DNA from 3 places in the Streptomyces halobius genome. Region 2 is predicted to be linked to each of the others. Evidence: riboswitches for the same ligand, from Rfam matches in the RefSeq annotation. Region 2 holds a riboswitch; each other region holds the start of a gene.

Region 1 (6,767 bases), 2.5 Mb from region 2:
CGGACTCCAGAATCCGGGTCAGCTGCTCGATCTCGGACTGCAGCCGGTCGCGCTCCGACTCCAGCTCGATGCGGTCGAACTTGGTCAGCCGGCGCAGCGGGGTGTCGAGGATGTACTGCGTCTGGACGTCGCTCAGCGCGAAGCGCTCGATCAGCCGTTCCTTGGCCTGCGCGCTGTTCTCACTGGAGCGGATCAGCCGGATCACCTCGTCGATGTCGACCAGGGCGGTCAGCAGTCCCTCCACCAAGTGGAGACGGTCGCGCCGCTTGCCGCGCCGGAACTCGCTGCGCCGGCGTACCACCTCGAAGCGGTGGTCGACATAGACCTCCAGCAGCTCCTTGAGGCCCAGTGTCAGCGGCTGGCCGTCCACCAGTGCGACGTTGTTGATGCCGAAGGACTCCTCCATCGGTGTGAGCTTGTAGAGCTGCTCCAGCACGGCCTCGGGATTGAAGCCGTTCTTGACCTCGATCACCAGTCGCAGGCCGTGCTCGCGGTCGGTGAGGTCCTTGACGTCGGCGATCCCCTGGAGCCTCTTCGCGCCCACCAGGTCCTTGATCTTGGAGATGACCTTCTCGGGGCCGACGGTGAAGGGGAGTTCGGTGACGACCAGTCCCTTGCGGCGGGCCGTGACGTTCTCCACCGTGGCCGTCGCGCGGATCTTGAACGTGCCGCGGCCCTTCTCGTACGCGTCCCGTACGCCGCTCAGGCCCACGATCCGGCCACCGGTCGGCAGATCGGGCCCGGGCACGAAGCGCATCAGGGCATCGAGATCGGCGTTCGGATACCGGATCAGATGGCGGGCCGCGGCGATGACCTCACCGAGGTTGTGCGGCGGCATATTTGTCGCCATACCGACCGCGATGCCGGACGAGCCGTTGACGAGGAGATTCGGGTACGCGGCCGGGAGGGCCACCGGCTCCTGCTCCTGGCCGTCGTAGTTCGGTGCGAAGTCGACGGTGTCCTCCTCGATGGACTCCGTCATCAGGGACGTCGCCGACGCCATCCGGCTCTCGGTGTACCGCATCGCGGCGGGCGGGTCGTCATTGCCCAGCGAGCCGAAGTTGCCGTGCCCGTCGACCAGCGGCAGCCGCATCGAGAACGGCTGCGCCATCCGCACCATCGCGTCGTAGATGGACGCGTCGCCGTGCGGGTGGAGCTTGCCCATGACCTCGCCGACGACGCGGGCGCACTTCACATACCCGCGGTCGGGGCGCAGCCCCATTTCGTTCATCTGGTACAGGATGCGGCGCTGAACGGGCTTGAGGCCGTCGCGGGCGTCCGGCAGGGCGCGGGAGTAGATGACCGAATACGCGTACTCAAGGAAGGAACCCTGCATCTCGTCGACGACGTCGATGTCGAGGATCTTCTCCTCGAAGTCGTCCGGCGGGGTCTTCGTGCTGCGGCGGGCCATCGCGGCTGCGGCTCCTTCTGCTGCGTCTACTGCCGATGTTGGATCAACGCTGTCGGGCGGTCGGCTGTCGGACCGGCCGCCGACTCTGCCTGAGTCTGACGCGGACCATTGTGGACCGCCCCACTGACAATGCCGACCGCGACTCCCCTTTCGGCTCTCCGGGGAACGGCACACGACCCCCGTACGGGGCTGCTCGGACCGTAACTTCGCCAGATGCCGACGCGCTTGCATACAGTGACAGAACTTCCTCGCAAGCGGATCGAAGGGACGTACATGCCCATGGGTCACACGGCCACAGAACAAGCCGGCTCCGGCGGCCTGACAGCAACCGAGCATCGGCTGGCCAACGGCCTGCGCGTGGTGCTCTCCGAGGACCACCTGACGCCGGTCGCGGCGGTGTGCCTGTGGTACGACGTCGGCTCACGCCATGAAGTCAAGGGTCGTACGGGCCTGGCTCACCTCTTCGAGCACTTGATGTTCCAGGGGTCCGCACAGGTGAAGGGCAACGGCCACTTCGAGCTCGTCCAGGGTGCCGGCGGGTCGCTGAACGGCACCACGAGCTTCGAACGCACCAACTACTTCGAGACCATGCCCGCCCATGAGCTGGAGCTCGCGCTCTGGCTGGAGGCGGACCGGATGGGCTCGCTGCTCACCGCGCTCGACGAGGAGTCCCTGGAAAACCAGCGTGACGTCGTCAAGAACGAGCGCCGCCAGCGCTACGACAACGTCCCGTACGGCACGGCCTTCGAGAAGCTCACGGCCATGGCGTACCCGGAGGGCCACCCGTACCACCACACGCCCATCGGGTCGATGGCCGATCTGGACGCCGCCTCCCTGGAGGACGCGCGGGCCTTCTTCCGTACGTACTACGCGCCCAACAACGCCGTCCTGTCGATCGTCGGTGACATCGACCTGGAGCAAACGCTCACCTGGGTGGAGAAGTACTTCGGCTCCATCCCGTCGCACGACGGCAAGCAGCCGCCGCGGGACGGCACGCTGCCCGACGTCATCGGCGGCGAGCTGCGCGAGATCGTCGAGGAGGAGGTCCCCTCCCGCGCCCTGATGGCGGCCTACCGGCTGCCGCACGACGGCACCCGTGAGGCGGACGCCGCGGACCTCGCCCTCACCGTCCTGGGGGGCGGCGAGTCCTCCCGCCTCTACAACCGCCTGGTACGCCGCGACCGCACCGCCGTCGCGGCCGGTTTCGGTCTGCTGCGGCTGGCCGGGGCGCCCTCGCTGGGCTGGCTCGACGTGAAGACGTCCGGCGGCGTGGAGGTCCCGGACATCGAGCGCGCGGTCGACGAGGAGCTGGCCCGCTTCGCCGCCGAGGGGCCGACCCCGGAGGAGATGGAGCGCGCGCAGGCCCAGTTGGAGCGCGAGTGGCTGGACCGCCTCGCGACGGTCAGCGGCCGCGCCGACGAACTGTGCCGGTTCGCCGTCCTGTTCGGCGACCCGCAGCTCGCGCTGACCGCCGTCCAGCGCGTACTGGAGATCACCCCGCAGGAGGTGCAGGCGGTCGCCAAGGCCCGGCTGCGCCCCGACAACCGAGCGGTGCTCGTCTACGAGCCCACCGAGCCCACCGAACCGACTGAGCCCACCGACACCGCTGCCGAGACCGAGGAAGAGGAGGCGGCCCAGTGAGCGACGCCGTTGCCAGCGCAGGCCCCGTCGAGAGCACTATGGTCTTCCACCCGCAGCCCCGGGGCGGCGCGCCCAAGCCGTGGGCCTTCCCGGCGCCCGAGCGCGGTCAGCTCGCCAACGGGCTGACGCTGCTGACCAGTCACCGTCCCGGCCAGCAGGTCGTCGCCGTCGAGATCAATCTCGTCGCTCCTCTGGAGGCCGAGCCCGAGGGCCTGGACGGCGTGGCCACGATCATGGCGCGTGCCCTGTCCGAGGGCACCGACAAGCACACCGCCGAGGAGTTCGCCGCCGAGCTGGAGCGCTGTGGCGCCACCCTGGACGCGCACGCCGACCATCCCGGAGTACGGGTCTCCCTCGAAGTCCCGGCCTCCCGGCTGCCGCGCGCGCTCGGCCTGCTCGCCGACGCCCTGCGGGCCCCCGCCTTCCCGGAGAGCGAGGTCGAGCGGCTCGTACGCAACCGGCTCGACGAGATCCCGCACGAGCTCGCCAACCCGGCCCGGCGCGCCGCGATGGCCCTGTCCAAGGAGCTGTTCCCGGCCGCCTCCCGGATTTCGCGGCCCCGTCAGGGCACCGAGGAGACCGTCGCGCGGATCGACGCGGCGGCCGTCCGCGCCTTCTACGACGCCCATGTACGGCCCGCCACGGCCACCGCCGTCATCGTCGGTGACTTCGCCGGCGTCGACCTGGACGCGGCGCTCACCGACACCCTGGGCGCCTGGACCGGTTCCACCGCCGAGCCGCTGAAGGCGTCGCCGATCACCGCCGACGACACCGGCCGCGTGGTGATCGTGGACCGTCCCGGGGCCGTCCAGACGCAGCTGCTCATCGGCCGTATCGGCGCCGACCGGCACGACCGTGTCTGGCCCGCGCAGGTCCTCGGCACGTACTGCCTGGGCGGCACCCTCACCTCCCGGCTGGACCGGGTGCTGCGCGAGGAGAAGGGCTACACCTACGGGGTGCGCGCTTTCGGCCAGGTGCTGCGGTCCGACGCGGCCGGCGGCGGTGCCGCGATGCTGGCCATCAGCGGCTCGGTGGACACCGGCTCCACGGGGCCGGCGCTGCAGGACCTGTGGCAGGTGCTGCGCACCCTGGCGGACGAGGGCCTCACGGACGCCGAGCGGGATGTCGCCGTGCAGAACCTCGTCGGGGTCGCGCCGCTGAAGTACGAGACCGCCGCGGCCGTCGCGGGGACCCTTGCCGACCAGGTGGAGCAGCATCTTCCCGACGACTTCCAGGCGCAGCTGTACCTCCGGCTGGCGGAGACGGGCACCGTCGAGGCGACGGCGGCGGCGGTGAACGCGTTCCCCGTGGACCGCCTGGTGACGGTGCTGGTGGGCGACGCGGCGCAGATCGCCGGGCCCGCCCGGGAGCTGGGCATCGGCGAGGTGACGGTCGTCAGCGGCTGATCCGCCGTGGTGGCACGGACCTGACCGGGAAGCCGGCAGGAGACCGGCGGGAAGGGGCAGGGGACCGGCCGGGACGTGCAGGAGAGCGGCAGGGCAGCGATCCGGCGGAGCCGGTGACCACTGGTCATATCGCGACAAATGAGATCCCGTGGCGTGCACGCGCCACGGGATCTCCCGTATGTCCGGATTATTGCGGCCGGTTGCTTCGTGACCGTGTGGCGTATGGCACAAAGGTGCGGTTCTGTTTGCCGATTGAAAGTTGTCCCGTTTAGCGTCGGTCCGGCTGTTCGCCAGCAGTACGCCGCAACCGCGGCACCGGACAGTCATCGCCGAGTCCCCGTACGGCGCGAGCCAGGGGAGCCGGGGACCCACATATCCCCTGGGGTGAATCGGACCTCTCTCCGGAGGAGTCCGTAGGAGACCTTCCTGCTCCGAACCCGTCAGCTAACCCGGTAGGCGAGAAGGAAGGAAAGGACAAGCCACCAGATGGCATTCATCCGTGCCACCGGGAAACACCGTCGTCCGAGCCGCTCCGCTCGGACGACCCGCAACATCGCCGGCATAGCCACCCTCGCGGCCACCGGTGTCGTCGGCTCCATGGCCTCCCCGGCGCTGGCCGCGACCGACGAGGCGACCACCGACACCGGTCTGACCCGGGCCGTCGTGCTCGGCGGCGAACTCGCCGACCGCCTGGAGGCCCAGGCCGATGCCCAGGAGGCGGCCGCCGAGGCCGCCGCCGCGCGGGCGAAGGCCGAGGCCGAGGCCAAGAAGCGGGCCGAAGAGGCCAAGCGCCGCGCCGAGGAGGCCAAGAAGAAGGCCGAGGCGAAGGCCGAGGCGGAGCGCGCCGCCAAGGAACGCGCGGCCCGTGAGGCGGAGCGCAAGCGCCTCAACGCCTATGTCGCGCCCATCGCCGGCTCCTACGTGTCCACCGGGTACAAGGCGTCCGGCGGGCTGTGGTCCTCCGGCAGCCACAGCGGCATCGACTTCCACGCCGCCTCCGGCACGTCGGTGCGCGCCGTCGCCGCGGGCACGGTCGTCGAGGCCGGCTGGGGCGGCGCGTACGGCAACAACATCGTGATCAAGATGAACGACGGTACGTACACCCAGTACGGCCACCTGTCGTCCCTCGGCGTCTCGGCCGGCCAGACCGTCACCCCGGGCCAGCAGATAGGCCTCTCCGGCAGCACCGGCAACAGCACGGGGCCGCACCTGCACTTCGAGGCCCGCACCGGCCCGGACTACGGCTCGGACATCGACCCGGTCGCCTACCTGCGTTCGCACGGCGTCAGCGTCTGACGTCCCGCCCCCGTCGCAGCGTCCTTGAGAGCCCCGGCCCCGGCCGGGGCTCCGGCGTATCCGACCGCGCTCGGTGCCGACTGCGCGCCGATGGCCAAATTATGTCCATGAATACTCGGAGTCCGTCGGAAAAGCCGCCCCAGTCGAATAGAGTCGCGGAAAAGTCGCCGATCGGCGGCTAGGGTGAGGAAAATGTCGCCGTTCGGCGATGTTTCCACGGGATTACGGCGGAGGCACGGACGATGCGAGGTCATATTTCCGCGCATGCGGTGTGCACGGCGATTCGCGATGATATTGTCTCCGGTGTGCTCGCGCCGGGGAGCCGGCTGATCGAGGACATCCTGGCAGCGCGTTACGGCGTCTCCCGGGTCCCGGTGCGCGAGGCGCTGCGCACGCTGCAGTCCGAGGGCTTCGTCACCACCCGTCATCACGCGGGCGCCTGTGTCGCCGAGCCCACCGAGCAGGAGGCGGCCGACCTCCTGGACATACGGGCCCTGTTGGAGCCGCTGGGCGCCGCCCGCGCCGCGGCCCGCCGCAGCCCGGCGCACCTCAAGGTGCTGCGCGGCCTGGTGCGGCTGGGCCGCGAACGGGCGCGCCACGGCCACCCCGCGGATCTGCGCCAACTGGACGGCTGGTTCCACGAAACGCTGGCCCAGGCGGCCGGCAGCGCCAGCCTGACGGCGCTGCTGACCCAGCTGCGTCGGAAGATCGAGTGGATGTACACCGTGGAACCGCCGGCCCGGGTGGCCGAGTCATGGGACGAACACGGCGCGGTGCTGGACGCGGTGGCCCGGAGGGACGCCGAACGGGCCCGCGCCCTGATGACCGCTCATATCGAACGCTCCCTCCTGGTGCACCGGTTGCGGCGTCCCGGCGCTGCCGAGGTGAGCGGTTCGAAACCGCCCGTCAACACGGCGCGCGTCCGCCATTAACAAACGCCCCGTATACAAAGGGGTGCGGAATGGTGTTCGGGTGGCGCGTAATGGCGTCTGCCGTTGCTGAGATGCCGTTCC
Region 2 (6,767 bases):
GCAATCACCGCAAGAGCATGTTCGCCTCGGTGGAATCGAGTCTGCGACAGCTGAATACGGATTACCTCGATCTGCTGTACCTGCATGTGTGGGACTTTCTGACCCCGGTCGAGGAGATCCTGCGCGGCCTCGACGACCTGGTCCGCCAGGGCAAGGTGCTGTACGTGGCGATCTCGGACGCGCCGGCCTGGCAGGTCTCGCGCATGCAGACCATTGCCGATCTGCGCGGGTGGTCGCCGCTGGTGGCGCTGCAGATCGAATACAGCCTGATCGAGCGGACCGTGGAGCGCGACCTGGTTCCGATGGCGCGCGAGATGGGGCTGGGCGTGATCGCGTGGTCGCCGCTGGCCGGCGGGGTGCTCACTGGCAAATATGGCCGCGCCGACCTGTCCGAGCAGCCCGTCGCCGCCTCGCGCGAGGGCACCCGCAAGGACCTCGCTCTCGCCCAGGGCCACCTCTCCGAGCGCGGTCTGGCGATCGCCGATGTGGTGAAAGAGATCGCGGCCCAACTGGGCAAGACCCCGTCGCAGGTCGCCCTCGCCTGGACCCTGCAGAACCCCGACGTGACGGCACCAATCGTCGGCGCCCGGACCTCGGCGCAGTTGGCGGACAACCTCGGTGCCCTGGACGTCGAATTCGATGCCGCTCACCTCGCCCGCCTGGACGAGGCCAGCGCCATCGACCTCGGCTTCCCCCACGAGTTCCTGGCCCGCAACCGCAGCGCCATGTTCGGCGGCCTGAAGGTCGAAACCCGCTGAGCCGCGAGTATGTGCCCAAGGGCACCGAGATCACCACTGATCGCGGCTACCTGGCCAGCATCGCCATCGAGATTGATCGTTTTCCTTTGCCGCCCTCGGCGGACGGGCCTGGTACAGGGACCGGTGTGCCGGGGTGGTATCGCCGCAGGCCGGGGGCTGGTCGGGGGGTGCTGTGGGGCTACCGCAGAACGCTTCAGGTGGGGTGGGTGATGTGGGCGAGGAGGCTGGCGGTCTGGGGGTGGCGGGTGTGGGGGCGGAGGTTTTGTTGCATGGCGGTGAGGCGGTGTTGGGCGTGGGCGGAGGGGAGTGTGGGGTAGGCGGTGAGGAACGTCTGCCAGTGGGCGAGGACTTGGTCGAGGTGCCTTGGCGGAGGAGGGTTTCGGAGGCGGGCGCGGGTGAGGACGGCGGCGCGGTGTTCGGCGGCCGGGCCGGCGACGGACCACTATGGAGCGCGGCGCCCGCCGCCGGGCTGTACGGCCGGCGGCGGGCAGCTAGTGGCCGCTGCAGGTGAGAGTCCAGTTCGACACTGGCCCTCCAGCAGGGTGACGCCAGGGCCTGCCCGGCCGGGGCGGACCAGCCGGCCCCTTCCGCGATGACAACACACGTGCCCAGCCCCCGCCTTGCGCGGGCTGCGGTCAACGCTGCAGACCACTGTTCTGCCCGACAAGCTGGTCGCCGGTTCCGCCGCCGCCGGGGCTGCTCAGTTCGGAGAACGTAGCCCGGTCACCATTAACCGGTGGCGCAGACCCAATCTGCGTGAGCGATGCGTGAGCGGACGCCCCCGGAAGAGGCGTCCCCAGATGGATCACGGAGCATGACCGCCTCTGCCTAATCGGTGGAAACCGGGCGACGAAGCAGCAGTCATCACCACCTGTCATGTTCTGCCCAGGTCTTTTAATCCATTGGTTCAGGGTTCGAGCCCCTGATGGCCCACCGTTCTCACCCCGCTGTGCGGGGTCTGACCTGCAGATATGCGCCCTGGCTGGGATGACCGGCCGGGGCGTTTCTGTGTGTGTGGGGCGGGTGGTCGAGGGAGCTCGGGGTTCGGCTGTGGCCCAACTGCTGTGTGGTGGGCAGAGCGTTGGCCCAACCGGCCCAGGACGATTCGCCGCCTGGTCCCGTTCCGGAAAGCCTTGGGAGATGGCCGACGGCGGTGTTCGTACAGATGGGCGGGAGTGGGAAGAGGCCGGTGCGGATGCTTCGAGGCGGCAGGAGCCAGGCGGGTGAGTGGGAGCGGAAGGCGCGGCGTGAACAGATGTCCCCGTTCGCCCGGCGGGTGGCGCGCTGGCTCCCCGCCGTCCTGGTGATCGGCGGCCTCGTCTTCGATCTCCTGACGCCGGCCCGCTACACCGCCGCCCCCTTCTTCTCCGCCGCCCCGCTCGTCGCGGCGCCCCTCTACACGCCGCTCGGCACCGCCGTCACGGCCGTGGCCGCCCTCGCGGGCGAGCTCTGGACCGCCATGTTCCACGGCATGCAGGACTACACCGAGTCGGCCACCGAAACCGTCACCGTCTTCGTCGTCGCCCTGTTGGCGCTCGGCATCAACCGGATCGTACGGATACACGACGCCCAGCTCGCCTCCGTACGGGGCGTTTCGGAGGCCGCTCAGCGGGCCCTGCTGCCCATGCCGCCCGAACGGATCGCCGGTCTCGGGGTCGCCGCGCGCTATGTAGGGGCGCGGGTGGACGCACGGATCGGCGGCGATCTCTACGCGGTGCAGGACACCCCGAACGGCGTACGGATGATCGTCGGCGACGTACGGGGCAAGGGGCTGGGAGCGGTGGAGGCCGCGGTGATCGTCATCGGCGCGTTCCGGGAGGCGGCGGAACAGGAGGCCACGCTGGAGGCGGTCGCCGGCCGGCTGGAGCGGGCGCTGCAGCGCGAGGGGCAACGGCGCGAAGCGCTCGACGAGTACGAGGGGTTCACCACCGCCCTCCTCGCGGAGATCCCCACCAAGGAGCAGTCCGTGCTGCGCGTCCTCAACCGTGGGCATCCACCGCCCCTGCTGCTCGCCCCGGACGGGGGGCTGCGCGAGCTGGCACCCACCTCGCCCGCGCTGCCGCTGGGGCTCACGGAGGTGGCGGGGTGGCCGGACCGGACGGACGAGTCGTTCTTCCCGGCCGGCTCCTTGCTGCTGTTGTTCACGGACGGGGTGACCGAGGCCCGGGACCGGGCCGGCCGGTTCTACGACCCGACGGTGCGGCTGCGCGGCCGCCACTTCCTCGGACCCGACGACCTTCTGGACACGGTGGTCGAGGAGGTCTCACGGCATGCGGGCGGGGCGCCGGCGGACGATATGGCGCTGCTGGCGGTGCAGCGGCCGTTGGGGGCTTAGGGCTGGTTCAGGACCTGTCGGGTGGGGGATGGGCCGGGGGCAGGGGCGGAGAGGCCCTCCGCCGGGCGGTTCCTCTCCTTTTCTCTCCTCTCCCCTCCCCTCGCCCGTTCAGCCCTACGTGCGGGAGCCTCTCGCTCGTTCAGCCCTACGCCCGGGAGGCCCTCGGCCAGACGAGGGCTTGCAGCCAGCGGAGGGCTTCGGGGGCGGCGACCGGGTCGAGGGCGGAGGATTCCCGGTGCCGATCCGCCGCTGTCTGGGCGCTGTTGACGACGTTTCCGACGCTGGCGACCGTGATCCGAGGTCACTGTGCTCACTTTCCGTAATCGTCGCGCACCCCTCCGCATAACAACTGGTGCACAATCGCCGCGAGGCCGTTTGGCGATGCGTGGTCAACTTGCCCGTATTACTGCCGTAATGAACGAAAAGTGCACGCCAGTGCCGGTGCGGAGCACATACGGATTCTCGGGAAGGCTTGGAAAACGACCTCGGTCTCTATTACTGTCCGATAACGCAGCGCGGTCGTCCCAGCCGTCGCAGAGGCGGCACCGCGCGCCAACGCCGAATCCCGCAAGCGCATTTCACGCACGTCCAGCATTTCCAGCAACGCCGGCACTTCACGCAAACGATCCGCCCTCTCCGTATCGAACCGACTCAACCGCATCAACTGCACTGAGCGCACTGAAATGCACTGCACGGCACGCACTTACTGCACGCACTGTGTATGTGCCGCATGCACCGCACGCACTCCATGTGCTCAACCGCAGGTGAATGCACTGAACTGCTCGACGGCACGCATGGATCTGCACGGATTTGCGCTGAACTGCGCCAACGGAACCGGGGAACCACCACCTTGGGGTGAGTCGGACGCCTCCGCCAGAAGGCGCCCGTAGGAGACCTTCCTGCTCCGAACCCGTCAGCTAACCCGGTAGGCGAGAAGGAAGGAAAGGAGTGCGCCCCCGTGGCGTCCAACAGGTCTGCCCCAGAGGCTGCGTCCGCCAACGACCTCTACGAACGAGGTCCGTCCGAGGGGAGCGATCTTCCCGGTCCTTCCGTTGGTGCCGACCATGCTCCGGCCTTCGCTTACGGCGGCGGTGGACAGGACGGTATGCGCGGCGGTGAACCGGACGGCAGCCACGACGCCGACGGCCCGTGGGAGGAGTGGAACCCCACCGAGGAATCCATCCGTCCGGTCCGCGGCAGGCACCGGGTGGCCAAGCAGCGCGGCGGCGGACTCGCCCGCAGCGGTACGGTCCTGGGCGTCGGCGTCATCGCGGCGGTCGGCGCAGGCGGGATGGCCACGGCCGAGGACCGTCCGCCGCTGCCGATCTCGATGCCGGACATCGGCGGTATGGCCGAGGATCTCTCGGACAAGCTGCCGGACGCCAAGTCCTTCCCCGGCATAGGCGGCCTCATATCCGACTCCGGCTCGGACTCGGGTGCCGGCTCGGGTTCTGGTGCAGGCTCCGATGCAGGTTCTGATTCCTCCCTTTCCGCCGCCCCGGCCTCCGGTAACGCCGCCCCTCTCTCTCAGGCCGGCCTGAGCCAGACCGAGGCCGCACAGGGCCGCGACGCGGGCGAGGCGCTGCGCAACCGCATCCTGCAGCAGGCCGACGCGCAGCAGGGCGCCGCCGAGCAGGAGGCACGCGACGCCGCGGAGGCCGCAGCCATCGAGCAGGCGTCGAAGGACGCGGCCGCGCAGCAGCAGGAGGCCGAAAAAGCCGCGGCGGCCAAGAAGGCGGCGGAGTCGGAGGCCAAGCGCAAGGCCGAGGAGGAGGCCCGCCGGAAGGCGGAGGCCGAGCGCCTCGCCAAGCTGGCGCGCAGCTTCACCAGCCCCCTCACCTCGTACACCCTCACCGCCAGCTTCGGCCAGGCCGGCGACCGCTGGGCCGCGGACCACACCGGGCAGGACTTCGCCGCCCCAACCGGCACTCCCGTCAAGGCGGTTCACTCCGGCACCATCACACAGGCCGGATGGGCCGGCTCGTACGGCTACCGCATCGTCCTCACCCTCGACGACGGCACGGAACTCTGGTTCTGCCATCTGTCCTCCATGGTGAAGACCTCCGGCAAGGTCAACACCGGCGACGTCATCGGCCGCGTCGGCGCCACCGGCAATGTCACCGGCCCCCACCTCCACCTGGAGGTCCGCCCGGGTTCCGGCGACCCGATCAACCCGCTGACCTGGCTGCGGGAGCATGGGGTGAGTGCCTGAGGGGTCTGGCGAGGCAGTCCGACGGGCGTGGGCCGAAGGGTGTCGTTAGGGGGAGGGGCTGACGGAGTAGGTCCGGGAGGGGCTGGCGGAGTTGGTCGGGAGGGGCTATCGGGGTCGTCCTGTGAGGCGGTCTGACGGAGTGGATCCCGGGACGGCCTCAAACCATTCCGGAACGACCCAAGAAATCCCCAACACAACCCCCAACACAACCCCCAACACCCCCAGCAACTCCCATCGAACCCAAAACTCCCCAACTCAACCAACCCGGGGAATAACTCCCCCTCCCCCAACGCTGTAACAACGCATGACCGCGACACACAAACCCCTTGGCTCGCTCTCCGTCTCCCCGCTCGCTCTCGGCGGCAATGTCTTCGGCTGGACGGCCGACGAGGCGGAATCCTTCGCCGTACTCGACGCGTACGTGGCCGGCGGCGGCAACTTCATCGACACCGCCGACGTCTACTCGGCCTGGGTCCCCGGCAACAAGGGCGGCGAATCCGAGACCGTCATCGGCAACTGGCTGGCCTCCCGGGGCAATCGCTCCGACGTCGTCATCGCCACGAAGGTCGGCGCCCACCCCGACTACAAGGGTCTCTCCTCCGCCACCATCAAATCCGCGGTCGACGCATCCCTCGCCCGTCTTCGCACCGACTACATCGACCTCTACTACACCCACTACGACGACGAGTCGGTCGAGGTCTCGGAGTTCCTCGGCGCCCTCAGCGACCTCGTACAGGCCGGCAAGGTCCGCGAGATCGCCGCCTCCAACATCTCCGCGCTGCGCCTGGAGGAGTCCCTGGCCTTCTCCGACCGCGAGGGCCTGGCCCGCTACGTCGCCCTCCAGCCGCACTACAACCTGGTCTCCCGTGACACGTACGAAGGCGAACTCGCCGATGTGGCCGCCCGCAACGGCGTGGCCGCGGTGCCGTACTACGCTCTCGCCTCCGGCTTCCTGACCGGCAAGTACCGTCCGGACACGTCCGTCGACAGCGCCCGCTCCGAGAAGGCGGCCCAGTACCTCTCAACGGACCGCGGCGTCCGCGTCCTCCAGGCCCTCGATACGGTCGCCGCGGCCCATCAGGCCGAAGTCGCCACCGTCGCCCTCGCTTGGCTCGCCGCCCAGCCCACCGTCGCGGCCCCCATCGCCAGCGCCCGCACGGTGGCCCAGCTCCCGGCGCTGCTGGCGGTCGCGGACGTCACCCTCACGGAAGCCGAACTGGCCCTCCTGAACGAGGCTTCGGCCTGAGCGAGGCTTCGGCCTGAACGAGGGGCATACGGGAGTGGGGCGGGGCGACGAACACCCCACCCCACTCCACACGCTCCGCATGACACCTCTACTGCCGACGATCGACCGCCAGCCACGACGCCAGCGCAACCCCACCCGCCACCGCAAACACCGAAGGCCAGGCCCCGACCTTCTTCGCCAACGGATGCGACCCGGCAAACGCCGCCACATAAGCCC
Region 3 (6,767 bases), 320 kb from region 2:
TCGAAGCTCGCCACGAAATGCCGGGCGTCCGCCATCCGCAGCCGTGAGGTGATCTCATCATGCGTGGCCTCGGTCGCGGTGGCGGTCAGCGCGATCCGCGGCACATCGGGCCAGCGCTCGTGCAGCATCGACAGCGCCAGATAGTCCGGCCGGAAGTCATGGCCCCACTGGGCGACACAGTGCGCCTCATCGATCGCGAAGAGTGCGACCTTCCCCCGGTCCAGCAGGCTCAGCGTCTGCTCCACCCGCAGCCGCTCGGGCGCCAGATACAGCAGATCCAGCTCCCCGGCGAGAAACTCGGCCTCCACCAGCCGCCGCTCCTCGAAATCCTGCGTGGAGTTGAGGAACCCGGCTCGCACACCCAGCGCCCGCAACGCGTCGACCTGGTCCTGCATCAGCGCGATGAGCGGCGAGATCACCACACCCACGCCACTGCGCACCAAGGCCGGGATCTGATAGCAGAGCGACTTACCACCACCGGTCGGCATCAGGACGACCGCGTCCCCGCCCCCTATGACGTGCTCGATGATCTCCTGCTGACTGCCGCGGAACGCGTCGTACCCGAACACCCGGCGCAGCACCTGCACCGCCTCGCCCACACCGCCCGACGCGCTCTCCGTCCCGGTACCGCGCCCCGGCCCCAGACCCATGTCCGCGCTCACGTACGTGCCCACGTCTGTGCCCACGTCCGCGCCCACAGCCACTTCCATGTCTTCCATGTCTTCCACGTCCGCCTCAGCCATCCCTGAAGCGTACGAGCTACCGCCCGGTCGCCGTGCGGCCTGTGGATAACTCGCTGCTGGACCTCATCACCGGGCCTCATCGTTGGTCTCGTCACCGGACTCGTCACTGAGGAAGGCCCAAGCCGTCGAGGGCGAGGCGGGCGGTCTTGAAGTCGGAGGGTTTGGTACCGGTGTGGCCTCGACTCGGGAGTGGCCGGATAGATCAACGGTTCCTTGGGGGAATTTCACAGCGAGGTCATGCTCCTCGCGCGGCCCCGCTCCGCCACACCACGTCGACCGCCGGCGTCGCTTCCGTGTACGCGCTGGGACACCGCCGACCGTCTGCCGGTCCTATCCGGTTCCGTTCGCCGACCAGCCGCATGCCGCATCAGCTCGCGCCGCCATGCTTCCCGACCGGGCGATCGAGCGGATTCGCACCGTGTCCACCATCAGCTTTGGACAACTGCCTGCATCCGGGGTGGCCTTCGGGTCGCACCGGGCGAGGCCTTTGCGGCGGGGCTGACTCCGGCGAGTTCGGCCTCGCGCATCAGCCGCTCGACCCGCTTCCGGTCCACGGCCACATCCTCGTGATGAAGGACGGCGTGCACGCGCGGCGAGCCGTAGATCCCGCTGGGGTCGGCGTGGATCCGTCGGATCTTCTCGGTCAGCTCCCCCTCGCGGCCGCGCCGCTCGACGGTTCCGGCTTTGCACGACGCCGGCGGCAGTAGGTAGAGGGACGATCTGCGGTTCCCCGAGTGCGGGCTCGTTCCCCAGCTGCGGGTGCTCGTCCAGGAGCGTCATCACCTGGTCGGGTCGTGCGAGCTGAGCGGCGAACGAGCCAAGGCCGTCCGCGGTACCTCGTGAACGATGCCGTGTCGGGAGTGCGGGGGTGGCGGCCGGCCTCCCCGCCGGGGTGCGGGGACGTCAGTCGGCGGGCAGCACGCTGACGTTGCCGCCGCCGCTGCTGGCCTTGATCTTGTGGGGGGACGCGGAGTCGTTCTGCACGCTCACCTTGCGGTTGCCGCCGCCGGTCTCGGCATTCACGTCGTACGAGCCCTTGGGCAGCCGGACTGTGGTGTTACCGCCGCCCGTGTCCGCCTCCACCTTGTCGGGCGCCGCCGTGAGGGCGACGGTGACGTCGCCGCCGCCGACGCGGGCGGTCACCGTCCTGGCGGTGGAGTCCGTTATCCGCACCGATCCGCCGTCGGACTTGGCGTAGGTGGCGCCGGAGAGGCCGCGGACGGTGATCTCGCCGCCCCCGAGCGTCAGGTGGGTGGCAGTGGCCGCGGGCACCTCGACGCGGTACTTCACCACGCACTTGTCGGCGCCGGCGCCGCACCCCGGGTTCTTCAGCAGCAGCTCACCGCCCTTGACCGAGTGCTCGGTCGGCGGCTGGTCGTCGCTGTACTCGTACTTCTCGGTCACCTTGATGACGTCCCCCGTGCCGGGAATGACTTCGATGGCTCCCGCGTGGTCGTCCACGCGCAGCGAGGTGGCCTTCTCCTTGACCTCGTACGACTGCTCGCCTCTCTTGATGGGCGTCGCCGAGCAGGCGCTGGTCAGCAGTGCCGTGGCGGCGACCGCGCACAGCGCGGCCTGCTGCGCTCCGCCTGCGGTACGAAGGGAGTGCTGCTTGGTCTTCATGGGGTTGCTGTTCCTCTGCTGTACTGGGAAGGGCGGTGTGGGGTGGAAGCGGTCCGGCGCGGTGGGCTCAGATCCCGCGCGCCCTCAGGTGTCGGGGAGAGCCGCCCGCGAACGCGGAGACGTGCTTGTAGCGGCCTTTCACCTCGGCGACCCAGAAGTGGTCGGCGATGATGACCGGCGGCACCGGCTGGACCCGGCGGGGGAGCCGGAAGGCCAGGTGCACGTCCTCCGCGTCGCTCGGCACCTTGCCCCAGGTCGCCGGTATGGAACCCCCGTCGGAGTCCAAGCGTATACGGGAGGTCTTTGTCAACCAGCGTGGGATTACCGGACTTGTCTGTACCGCGCTCCACTGCGTTGGGGTCGTTCTTCATGGCTACCGCGTCTGGGCTGTCCAGCTTCTCGAAGTCCTCCAAGAGGAGTTCATCACCTGGTTGAACCTCGCGGTTTCCAACGTGGGTTCCGATGCCTCCTGCACAGTGGTGGCGGTGAACCCGACCCCGGTGAGTCCGAGGGCCGCAGTGGCCACGCCCATGCCCACCCCGCACGCCGGTTCGCGAATCTGACGGCTTGCGATGTCTTCCCATTGCCGCTTTCCCTTCGGTCGGTTGTGGGGGCAGGAGCACGAAAGCCGCTCTCGGTCGGAAGATGCCGAATTCCGCCTCCGGATGCCCTAGCCCACTGAATGACACCAGCCGCCCCCGTCTACAACCGATATTGATGAGTTCAAGCAGCAGGCCGCCGCCCGACGCGACGCGCGACGAAACCCCTCCAAGGGCTTCGGCGTGCCACGGCCGGTCCTGCGACTAAGCGTGGGGACTTCCTCATTCAGGTGTACGCGGATGCCGGTGCGCTGCCACTCGGGCTTCAGCAGCGTGCCCGGCTCTCCGGGACACCGCCGTACCGTGTCCGGCTTCCCGGTGTTCTGGTATTCCTCGTGTTCTGGTATTCCTCGAAGCCTGGCCGCAGCACTCCAAGGTTCATGCACAGGATCATCGTGCGCGTCACGCCTCCTGTGAAACGACCTTCCAGGAGCCTGGCGTCCTCCCGGGCCCTGGGTGCCCCGGGCGCTACGGGGGCCATGTCTATGTGCGCCTCCCGGCGGGCCTCGCGAGAAGGCGCCAGGGCGAGGCGGTCGACGCCACGTCGAGCCCGGGCGAGAGTGCGGGCTCCGCACCGACGGGGGCGGGCACCACCTTCCGTACCGCGACCGTGACATTCGGCAGCGGACTTCGCGGCCGGGCTGCGGAGTGGTGGCGCCGAACCGCTGATGTTCCCGACTGGCTGGTGTTCCCGACTGATGGCCAGTCATGTCAGATTAAAGAGCCCTTATCGCGCCCGCAGTGGCAAATGGGACTCAATTACTGAATCGGGCATATCGGCCTCAGTGATGCACTTCACAATGAGGATCGGGGCCCTGTCGGCGTCGCGCGTCCGGGATGTCCGCTTCCCGTCAACTCCGTTGTTCTTTTCCCTTCTTGGGTATCGATCTGCAAGATCTCGTATCGCTCTGTGGCAAAGATCCGCAGCGCAGTGTGACGCCATGTCCGAATGAATGCATCCAATCGATCTTCGTTGTATTGCAGGCATCTTGTCCCGGTGAAATCGATGTGTTTACTTTTGGCCCTCCGCAGAATCCAATGACGCGGGAATCCAACACCGGAGCGCCGAATCCTGCCGCCGGTGGGGGAAAACAACGACATCACGGCAGGAGCGGGGGAACCAGGTAAGGCGCCGGGCTGTGCCCACCCGTACGGTCCGGCTTGGGGTGAAGACGCGCCGCAGCGCTCCACGCTGCTTCCCACGCGCGGCCGGGCAACTCCTGTCCGAACCCGACAGCTCACCTCGCAGGCGTAGGAGAGGAAGATTTCTATGTCTGCACGTGGGCGTCATCGCCGATACAAGCCCAACCGCATTTCGCGCGCCTACCTCACCATCACCGCCGGCGGTGCCGGCATAGCCCTCCCCCTGATCGGGGCCGGCGCGGCGCACGCCGCTTCCGTCGATACCTGGGACAAGGTCGCCGAGTGCGAGAGCAGCGGTGACTGGACAATCAACACCGGCAATGGCTTCTACGGTGGTCTGCAGTTCACCCAGAGCACGTGGCAGGAGTTCGGCGGCGGGGAGCACGCCCCTCGGGCCGACCTCGCCTCCAAGGACCAGCAGATCACCACCGCGGAGAAGGTGCTCAAGGTCCAGGGCCCCGGCGCCTGGCCGGTGTGCGGGCCCAAGGCCGGTCTGACCCGTGGCGGCGGCGCGCCCGACATCTCTCCGGACGACCAGAAGGAGTCTGCTCCGGCCAAGGCCGCTCCCAAGGCCGAGCGCAAGGCCGCTCCCAAGGCCGAGCGCAAGGCCGAGCGCAAGCCTGCTGCGGGCAGCGGCAAGCACCGCAAGCCCGACTCGTACACGGTCGCCTCCGGCGACACCCTGTACAAGATCGCCCATGACCATGACGTCGAGGGTGGCTGGGAGACGGTCTACGACGACAACCGTGAGGCCGTCGGCCAGAACCCGAACCTGATCCACCCGGGTCTGGAACTCTCCCTCCACGGGGATGCGGCTCCCGCGCCGGAGCGGAAGGCCCCGAAGCATGCCACGGCCGCCCCGAAGCCCGCGCCGGCCCCGGAGAAGAAGGCTCAGCAGTCGTCCTCCGGGTACACCGCCCCGGTTCACTCGGCCATCGGCACCCCCTACCACAAGCCCGGCAGCGCCTGGTCCAGCGGTTACCACACGGGCGTCGACTTCCCCGTTTCCTCCGGCACCGCCGTGAAGGCCATCGGTGCGGGCGAGGTCGTTTCCGCCGGTTGGGGTGGCGCCTACGGCAACCAGGTCGTCATCCGCCACCACGACGGCAAGTACAGCCAGTACGCGCACCTGTCGAACATGAGCGTCCGGGCCGGCCAGTCGGTCTCCGGTGGCCAGCAGATCGGCTACTCCGGCTCGACGGGCAACGCCTTCGGCCCGCACCTGCACTTCGAGATCCGCACCGGCCCCGGCTACGGCTCGGACGTTGACCCCCTCGCCTACCTCCGGGCGCACGGCGTCACCATCTGAATTCCGCCTGGCATCACCTGAGGTGCCCGTCCCCTCGTAGAACCGTTATGTCCTGCTCTCGGACACAGGGGTGCCGTCACCGCCCCCTGACCAAGAGTTCACCAAGGGGAGCATCCAGACCCCGCCCTCGCCGGTCGACGGAGGCTACGAGCGCGTTCGCATCGAACGATCCCGCCGACGCCGGGCGCTGTAACCGGGGGACAGTTCGCCCCTGGTTGCAGCGTCCCAACCTAATGCCGCATCAGGCAACGTTCGCCCTGCGGTGCGTCCCTGCCTGTCGACGGGTTTGGTCGCCGGCGATAATCGACCGGTGAGCACCGTCGAACGCCCTATGCCGCCCCTGAACGCCGACGAGCGCACCACGCTCGAAAGCTGGCTTGACTTTCACCGCGCCACCCTCGCCATGAAGTGCGAAGGCCTGGACGACGAGCAGGCCGCCGACGCGTCCGTGCCACCATCCGGCTGCACGCTGACCGGCCTCGTCCAGCACATGGCGGAGGTGGAGCGGAACTGGTTCCGCCGAGTGTTCGCCGGAGAACAGGCCCCGCCCATCTACGACCCGCAGGCCGACCCCCGTGGCCCCGACGGCGGCTTCGAACTGGCCGAGGGCGCCACCTTGCGCGACGCCCTCGCCACCTGGCGCGCGGAGGTCACCCGCGCCCGCGAGCGCTGCGCCGACCGTGCTCTGGCCGACACCGGTCGCTTCATGGAGCAAGCCGTCAGCCTCCGCTGGATCTACGTCCACATGATCGAGGAGTACGCCCGCCACAACGGCCACGCCGACCTGCTCCGGGAACGCATCGACGGGACCACCGGCGTATAGCGCCGGATCAGGCGGCGTTGGCCCTGTCGACCACGGCTCGTAGGCGTTGGTCGTCGGCGTGGTGGTTTCGCCAGATGATGTAGCGGCGGATCATGCTGCCCTGTTCCTTGTGGCTGGCGTGGTCGGTTCCGTCGAGGGTGACGTAGCGCAGGGCGGTGAACTGGGCCTCGATGCGGGACGACGTGAGGCTCGCTGTCCTCGGGTGTCCTCGCCGTCGGCACTGAAGTGGTGGATCACATCCCGGACCCGGTCCGCGCTGGTGAACGTCACCTCGGCGATCTTCGCCACTGCCATCCCCTGCGCGGACAGCAGCACCATCCGGGCCCGCCGGCAGGTCACCACCGACCCCGGTGCCGCGGCGGATGATCCGCAGCCGCCGCCCCTCATCCTCGTCGATCTCCCGCACCTGCACGCGTTCCGCCATCCGGGCCCCGTGTCCGTCAGCCGTGACTGGTGTCGATGACGCAGAAGCGGTTGCCCTCGGGATCGGCGAGCACGACGACGTCGGCGTCCTCCGGATAAAAGTC

Evidence for each region. Region 2 has a riboswitch for cyclic di-AMP ahead of K9S39_RS24180 (M23 family metallopeptidase). Riboswitches for the same ligand answer to the same signal wherever they lie in the genome.
Region 1: another riboswitch for cyclic di-AMP. It lies ahead of K9S39_RS13070 (M23 family metallopeptidase); the one in region 2 lies ahead of K9S39_RS24180 (M23 family metallopeptidase).
Region 3: another riboswitch for cyclic di-AMP. It lies ahead of K9S39_RS25645 (transglycosylase family protein); the one in region 2 lies ahead of K9S39_RS24180 (M23 family metallopeptidase).

The regions. Positions count from the first base shown of each region.
Region 1 covers NZ_CP086322.1:2,840,241-2,847,007, reverse strand. The annotation lists gene K9S39_RS13085 (DNA gyrase/topoisomerase IV subunit A) at 1-1,411, opposite strand, end outside; gene K9S39_RS13080 (M16 family metallopeptidase) at 1,691-3,052, shown strand; gene K9S39_RS13075 (M16 family metallopeptidase) at 3,091-4,458, shown strand; cyclic di-AMP (ydaO/yuaA leader) riboswitch at 4,776-4,932, shown strand; gene K9S39_RS13070 (M23 family metallopeptidase) at 4,945-5,754, shown strand; gene K9S39_RS13065 (GntR family transcriptional regulator) at 5,997-6,686, shown strand.
Region 2 covers NZ_CP086322.1:5,315,934-5,322,700, forward strand. The annotation lists gene K9S39_RS24170 (aldo/keto reductase) at 1-758, shown strand, start outside; gene K9S39_RS24175 (PP2C family protein-serine/threonine phosphatase) at 2,014-3,093, shown strand; cyclic di-AMP (ydaO/yuaA leader) riboswitch at 3,897-4,040, shown strand; gene K9S39_RS24180 (M23 family metallopeptidase) at 4,052-5,305, shown strand; gene K9S39_RS24185 (aldo/keto reductase) at 5,610-6,551, shown strand; gene K9S39_RS24190 (hypothetical protein) at 6,640-6,767, opposite strand, start outside.
Region 3 covers NZ_CP086322.1:5,634,795-5,641,561, forward strand. The annotation lists gene recQ (DNA helicase RecQ) at 1-650, opposite strand, end outside; gene K9S39_RS43070 (IS3 family transposase) at 1,172-1,447, opposite strand; gene K9S39_RS25635 (DUF4097 family beta strand repeat-containing protein) at 1,647-2,366, opposite strand; gene K9S39_RS25640 (hypothetical protein) at 2,434-2,652, opposite strand; cyclic di-AMP (ydaO/yuaA leader) riboswitch at 4,019-4,232, shown strand; gene K9S39_RS25645 (transglycosylase family protein) at 4,236-5,417, shown strand; gene K9S39_RS25650 (DinB family protein) at 5,728-6,240, shown strand; partial or broken gene K9S39_RS43075 (IS630 family transposase) at 6,248-6,415, opposite strand; partial or broken gene K9S39_RS43080 (hypothetical protein) at 6,505-6,627, opposite strand; partial or broken gene K9S39_RS43085 (VOC family protein) at 6,681-6,767, opposite strand, start outside.